Regions from separate parts of the Bacteroides sp. AM10-21B genome, predicted to be linked through region 1. Evidence: riboswitches for the same ligand, from Rfam matches in the RefSeq annotation. Region 1 holds a riboswitch; each other region holds the start of a gene.
The links. Region 1 has a riboswitch for cobalamin ahead of DW121_RS05285 (TonB-dependent receptor plug domain-containing protein). Riboswitches for the same ligand answer to the same signal wherever they lie in the genome.
Positions count from the first base shown of each region.

Region 2: it holds a riboswitch for cobalamin, as region 1 does, so the genes downstream of both, DW121_RS11175 (TonB-dependent receptor) here and DW121_RS05285 (TonB-dependent receptor plug domain-containing protein) in region 1, are expected to answer to the same signal.
Region 3: it holds a riboswitch for cobalamin, as region 1 does, so the genes downstream of both, DW121_RS07935 (tryptophanase) here and DW121_RS05285 (TonB-dependent receptor plug domain-containing protein) in region 1, are expected to answer to the same signal.

Region 1 covers NZ_QRME01000003.1:262,581-264,855, forward strand. The annotation lists gene DW121_RS05280 (multidrug effflux MFS transporter) at 1-797, shown strand, start outside; cobalamin riboswitch at 826-1,024, shown strand; gene DW121_RS05285 (TonB-dependent receptor plug domain-containing protein) at 1,081-2,275, shown strand, end outside.
Region 2 covers NZ_QRME01000007.1:202,038-204,312, forward strand. The annotation lists gene DW121_RS11170 (sirohydrochlorin cobaltochelatase) at 1-708, shown strand, start outside; cobalamin riboswitch at 916-1,199, shown strand; gene DW121_RS11175 (TonB-dependent receptor) at 1,251-2,275, shown strand, end outside.
Region 3 covers NZ_QRME01000005.1:115,204-117,478, reverse strand. The annotation lists gene DW121_RS07935 (tryptophanase) at 1-1,114, opposite strand, end outside; cobalamin riboswitch at 1,387-1,595, opposite strand; gene DW121_RS07930 (ATP-binding protein) at 1,631-2,275, opposite strand, start outside.

The sequences.
Region 1 (2,275 bases):
CGGTGGTTGCTCCGATAGGGGGAGGGATGCTGGCCGATTTCAGCGGTTGGCATGGAATCTTCTGGTTCTTATTTATATTGGGCGCTCTTTTGATTATCGGAAGTATACGTTTCGAAGAGTCCTTGCCGAACGGGCAAAGGCAAAACTTCAAGTGGGGGGATATGTACCGTCGTTTTGGCGTAGTTCTGCATAACCGTCAGTATGTACGCTATATTTTACAGTATGGGTTTACGATGGGAGTTTTGTTTACCAATATAGCTTCAGCTCCTTTCATCATGCAGCAGCATTATGGACTTTCACCTATGTTATTCAGTATTTGTTTTGGGGTCAATGCGGTCGCTATGGTTATATCTTCCGTTTTGTCGGTTCGTTTTTCCACAATGGAACGGGCGTTATATGTAGGAAATCACGGTATGCTGCTTATCTCCATATTAGTCTCCGCCGCATTTTTCCTGAATTGCAGTTTCTGGGTGTATGAGATATTGATTTTCTGCCTGCTTTCAATGGTAGGAATGTCTTTTACAGCCTCCAATACTTTAGCAATGGATTGTGAACGCAGAAATGCCGGGGTGGCTTCAGCCCTTTTGGGGGCGATAGGTTTTGCATTTGGCGGAATCGTATCACCTCTGGTAGGTATGGGAGATATCAGGATGTCTACCGGTTTCTTATTTTTCATGGGAGCGTTATGCTCTTGTGTGTGCGCTTGTTTCTCTTTTCATCGGTTGCCTTTCTATAAGAAAGCTTTAAATTTTGCTCCTTATAGATTAATAAATGTTTTTTTGCAGAAACTGTTGTAAAGAGTCGGTTGATATTTATATTATATTCTTATCTTTGTCGGCGTTTTGTTCCGGTTCCTTATTCAGGGAACGGATGAAAAGGGAATCGGGTGAAACTCCCGAACAGTCCCGCTGCTGTAAGTTTCATTATGAATGTATCATTCTTGTGCCACTGTCTTTGGTTTGAGGATGGGAAGGCGATACATTAGAAATAAGTCAGAAGACCTGCAAAACGAAGTCAAAAAATTGCCCGTTCGAGGAAAGCGGACAGTGTGTATGTTTTAAAGATAATCTTTACTCTTTTATGGTGTGGAGAATGAAGATGCGGTTACTCTGCATCGCTTGTTTTTGTATGGAAGGAATTCTTTCTGCACAAGAAGTAGCGCGAAAGGACACGATTACAGGAAAAGTGCATCAGATTGATAAAGTGACTGTTACAGCACGACGTATGCCTAATAAAGTTACTTCGGCTGTACCTGTACAAACATTGTCACAGCAAGATATAAGCAGTCTCGGCATACAGAATATGGCTGATGCCGTGCGTCGTTTTGCGGGTGCTAATGTAAAAGACTACGGAGGCATTGGCGGATTGAAAACAGTTTCCGTACGAAATATCGGAGCGGCGCATACGGCTGTCAGTTATGATGGTGTTGTCGTAAGTAATTCCCAAGCAGGGCAAATTGATATAGGACGTTTCTCACTTGATAATGTTTCTGCCCTTTCACTGGCGATAGGGCAATCTGACGATATGTTGCAGTCAGCACGTTTGTATGCTTCGGCAGGCGTATTGAGTATTGAAACGGAAAAGCCGCATTTTGATGAGGAACGTAATGTGGCTTTTCAGGCACGGGTAAGTGGCGGTTCATTCGGATACGTTACTCCATCTCTGCGTTGGTGGCAGAAGGTAGGCGACCGTACTCGCTTTGCTGTGAACGCTAATTATATGCGTGCTGATGGGAATTACCCTTTTACTTTGGTCAATGGAAAGTATGTGACAGAAGAAAAACGCAATAATTCAACTATCTATTCCTGGCAGGGAGAGGCGACTCTTTACCATACCTTTAAAGACGGTGGCGAGTTGGATGTGAAAGGCTATTATTTCAACTCTCGTCGCGGGCTTCCGGGAGCGGTCACTCTCTATAATCCGATATCCGACGAAATTCTTTGGGACGAGAATACCTTTGTGCAGGCACGTTATAAGAAACGATTCTCTTCGAAATGGAGTTTGCAGGCACAAGCAAAGTATAATCATGGTTGGAACAGATATGAAGATAAAGGCAAGGAATATGCTGACGGATACTATCGTGCTGTACATAGACAGGATGAATATTATTTATCCGCAACGGCTTTATACCGTCCATTCAAAGCTCTATCCCTGTCTTTGGCTCAAGATGGAGCTGTAAATACATTGCGTAGTAATCTGAAAGATTGTCCTTTTCCTACCCGGTACACATCTTTGACGGCTTTCAACGTTCGTTATCAGTCTGAAAGAATCACCG
Region 2 (2,275 bases), on a different contig from region 1:
TCTACTGATGATGATACGGAAGAAGTGTCAAAGATTCTTTATAATCATTACAAAGATAAACTGACCGACAAGAAGAACATCGTTCTCTTGATGGGACACGGTAACCCCGATGTGAACTACAATGCCAACGGTAAGTACCTGGATGTACAGAATAAACTACAAGCAAAAGCCGCAAACGGAAATATCTTCGTAGGTACCGTAGACTATGGCGAAATGCTTTTCTGGCCGAAAGAAGAGGAAGAGAAAGAAGCAGACCGTATATCGGTAGCTTCTGCCGAGCAGATGATAAGCAACTATCCCGGCTGCATCTACTCACAAGTGATGAAATATTGCAAAACCAACAATTTACAACCTGCAGACGTAACCATCTACCTTGCTCCTTTCATGTCTATTGCCGGTGACCACGCCCATAACGACCTTTGGGGTATCGAAGCAATAGCCGAAAACAAAGGTTTGGATGAAGTAGAACTCAATACCAACGAATACAGCTGGCGCGAACGTCTGGAAAAAGCAGGTTTCAAGGTAGACAGAGCATTTGAAGCTCACCCCGTAGGCCAGGCCGATGCCGACCACGGTATCAAAGACGGTTGTGGTATCAAAGCTTTGGGCAGCTATCCTGAAATACGTGCAATCTGGGTAAACCACCTGAAAGAACAATGGGATGCCGACGCCTGGGAAAATGGTGAAGATTATCAGCCGGAAGCATAAAGCAAAGTAGAGAACAAAGCATAAAGACACATAATTTTTTTCATCAATAAGAGAATGTGTCCAAAATGAAATTCAATTATCATTTTGGGCACATCCTTCCTTTTAAAATCAGGTATTTTAAAGAATTACAAATCAAAAAAAATAGGCAATTAGATAGGACCTATTATGTTATCTCACCCTTTCCTTTATCAATTAGAAATAAACCCCTATCTTTGTTACCGCTTAGGTGATACACCCGTTGTCCCAACGAGTTGTATAAAAGGGAATCCGGTGCGAAACCGGAACAGTGCCCGCTACTGTAAAGTCACTTTGCTCCGCCTGCTTATCACGCAACGGAGCATGCGGAAAACATTCTTCAAAGCAATACCACTGTCTTACAGACGGTTGTTGATAGCAAACATTAGTTTGAGCACAACGTAAGCCGAGGACGGGAAGGTCTGTTTTTTCCACGAGACTGAGTCAGGAAACCTGCCTTGGCAATTTGCGCAGTCAACGTCTTCCCGGGGTCAGGAAGACAAGTATTAATCTTACATTTTCAATAAATGAGAACTAAATGTTTATTGGCAGCCATACTGTGCTGCCTGACACCCCTGCTCTATGCCCAGACTGCATTGAGCGGAAAAGTAGTGAATGCCGACACAAACGAACCTCTCGCAGGGGTAAATATCCGGATAGACAATAGTCTGACAGGATGCACCACCAACGGAAAAGGAGAATTCACTATCGACAACCTACCTGACAGACAGCACACACTACGATTCTCCTATATTGGTTTCACCCCCAAAAAATACACCACAGACGGACAGAAGAAAAATCTCCTCATAAAACTGGAAGAGAGTTACAACAACATCAGCCAAGTAGTAGTAACCGGAACCGGTACACACCGACGAATGACAGATAGTCCCGTTCCCGTTTCCGTAATCACAGCCAAAGACATAAGTAGCACCAACATATCCACGCTGGAAGAAGCACTGGTAAAACTAACGCCCAATATATCTTCTTACACCAACGGTATGGGTACTACCATGAGCCTGAACGGTATTAACGAAGACTACATATTGATACTGGAAAACGGTAAACGCCTGGCAGGTGAAGACCGCTACACACGTATTAACGTAGCCAATGTCAAACGTATCGAGATACTGAACGGCGCAGCGTCCGCTCTGTACGGAAGTGATGCCATAGGCGGCGTTATCAATATTATCACAGACGATGCCCGGAACACTGTAAACGTGTCCAGCTATACCCACTACTCCAATGAGGGACGCCTGACTGAAAGTGTCAATGCCGATGTCAATGCCGGAAAATTTTCCTCATACACCTCCTACCAGCGTCGTCAGGCAGGAAGTTGGCAGAACAATAACATCGATGAGAACGGCTACGAAACCGGACGACCTACTTCCGTAGGTTTCTACTCCAACACCGTGAACCAGCGTTTCGTATTCAATGCCACAGACAAACTGTCGTTCTATGCGCGCGGTACTTATTATGATAACAAAACCCGCCGTCCGCAAGATGCCACGTACTATGCCAAGAGCAAAGGTCAGTTCGTACTAAAAGACGCCTA
Region 3 (2,275 bases), on a different contig from region 1:
GATACAGCTCTACGGTCAATGTCTGTGCCGGGAATTCTTCTTTGGGTACGTGTGTCAGTACTTTGGGGGCGTCTACAAAGATTGCATGTCCTCCGGCAGGACGCTGGTAAGGTATTTCATACTCATCCAGTTTCTTTGCCAGATATTCTACTTGGCGGATGCGGGTTTCAAGATTGTCGAACTCGGTGTTTTCATCCAAGCCGATGGCAAGCGCATTCATGTCGCGGCCGTTCATGCCGCCATAAGTAAGGTAGCCCTCGAACTGCACGCAGAATCCTTTGGCCCCTTCGTACCAGTCCTGTCGGCGGGTTGCGATAAATCCGCCCATATTGACGATGCCGTCTTTCTTGGCGCTCATGGTCATGCCGTCTGCAAGGGCAAACATTTCTTTGGTGATTTCCTTAATGCTCTTGTCCTTGTAACCTTCCTCGCGGGTTTTGATGAAATAAGCGTTTTCGGCAAAGCGGGCAGAGTCAAAAAGGACAGGCTTGTCGTACTTGTCGGCAATGCTTCGGACTTCACGAAGGTTCTGCATGGAAACGGGTTGTCCTCCGGCTGTGTTGTTGGTGATGGTGACAATGACGAACGGTATGCGGTCACTATGTTCCTGCAATGCTTTTTCCAATTTGGCAGGGTCTACATTCCCTTTGAAGGGGATTTCCAGTTGTGTTTGTTTGGCTTCGTCTATCGTGCAGTCCAGCGCTATTGCCTTCCGGCTTTCGATGTGTCCTTTGGTTGTGTCGAAATGGGAGTTTCCCGGTACTATGTCCCCCTCATGCACCAGATAGGAGAACAATACATTTTCGGCGGCACGCCCCTGATGGGTAGGGATGACGTATTCAAATCCGGTGAGACGGGTGATAACCTCTTTCAGGTTGAAGAAAGAAGAAGCGCCTGCGTAACTTTCGTCCCCAAGCATTATGCCTGCCCATTGCCGGTCGCTCATGGCTCCTGTTCCCGAGTCGGTGATGAGGTCGATATAGACTTGTTCTGATTTCAGCTGAAAAACGTTGTAATGAGCCTCTTTCAACCACTGTTCACGTTCTTGGCGGGTACTTTTGCGGATAGGTTCCACCATTTTAATTTTCCATGATTCGGCAAATGGTAATTCCATAGATTCTTAATTTTTATAAGTTCGACAATAGGTCAACGGAAGAATCCGTTTGTTGTGTTTTTATGTGCCGAATATAATGATTTTGCGGGTGATAGGCAATCTTTTATGACTTTTTGTAAAACAAATGTCCGGACGAATCACTTCGGCCGGACATCATTTAAATAAACTTGGCAGAGTTTATTCTCTTTTACTTTCTTTGAAAGAGTTTTGATGAATGAAATGATTGGATGAATTATCCGGTTCATTAGACTCAACGCTTTTTCCTCGAAAGCAATGATAAAACAGTGCATGGCAGGTCTTCTGACTTGTTTCTGTTGCAAACAGCCTTCCCGGAATATGCTTCCAGTGGCATGGAGAGAGTTTATAGCCTGCAACATTATGTGAAACTTACAGCAGCGGGACTGTCCAGGATTTGCACCTGATTCCCTTTTAATTGCCTCCTTTGAAAGAAAGGAGGCAAACCAATGCATCGCAAAGATAATGAAAAAAGTGACATACAAGAATGAATGGAGAGAATTATTTCTCCTTTGCCAGCGTGAACACAAATTCCAGTCCACCCCCCTGATTGTTCTTGGCGGAGATTGTTCCACCGTGGATAATGACGGCGTTTTTCACGATGGCAAGTCCCAAGCCTGTGCCGCCCAGTTTGCGTGAGCGTCCTTTGTCTACGCGGTAGAAGCGTTCGAACAGGCGGTTCAGGTGCTCCGGCGAAACACCCACTCCGGTATCCGCAAAACTGAAATAATAGAAATTCTCGTCTTCGCGGAAGCAGTTGATGTTGATGTGGATATTCGTTCCGGCATAAGCTATGGCGTTATCCATGAGATTGCGGAATATGGAGTAGAGCAATGAATAGTTGCCTTTTAGTTGTATCTTGGGTTGCAGGCTGTTGATGACGGTAATATGTTTTTCTTCCAATTCCAGCGACACTTCATTGACTATATTGGTGACGAGCATACTGATGTCCACCTTTTCCATATCAATCATGTTGGCGGCTTCATCCATGCGCGTCAGTACGGAAATATCCCGCAGCAGGCGGCTGAGGCGATTGCTTTGGGCATAGCACCGTTCGAGGAAGGTCTGCATCTTTTCATGCGAGATATTCTCGTTGTTGACGATAGTTTCCAGATACCCCTGAATGCTGCTTACGGGAGTCTTCAG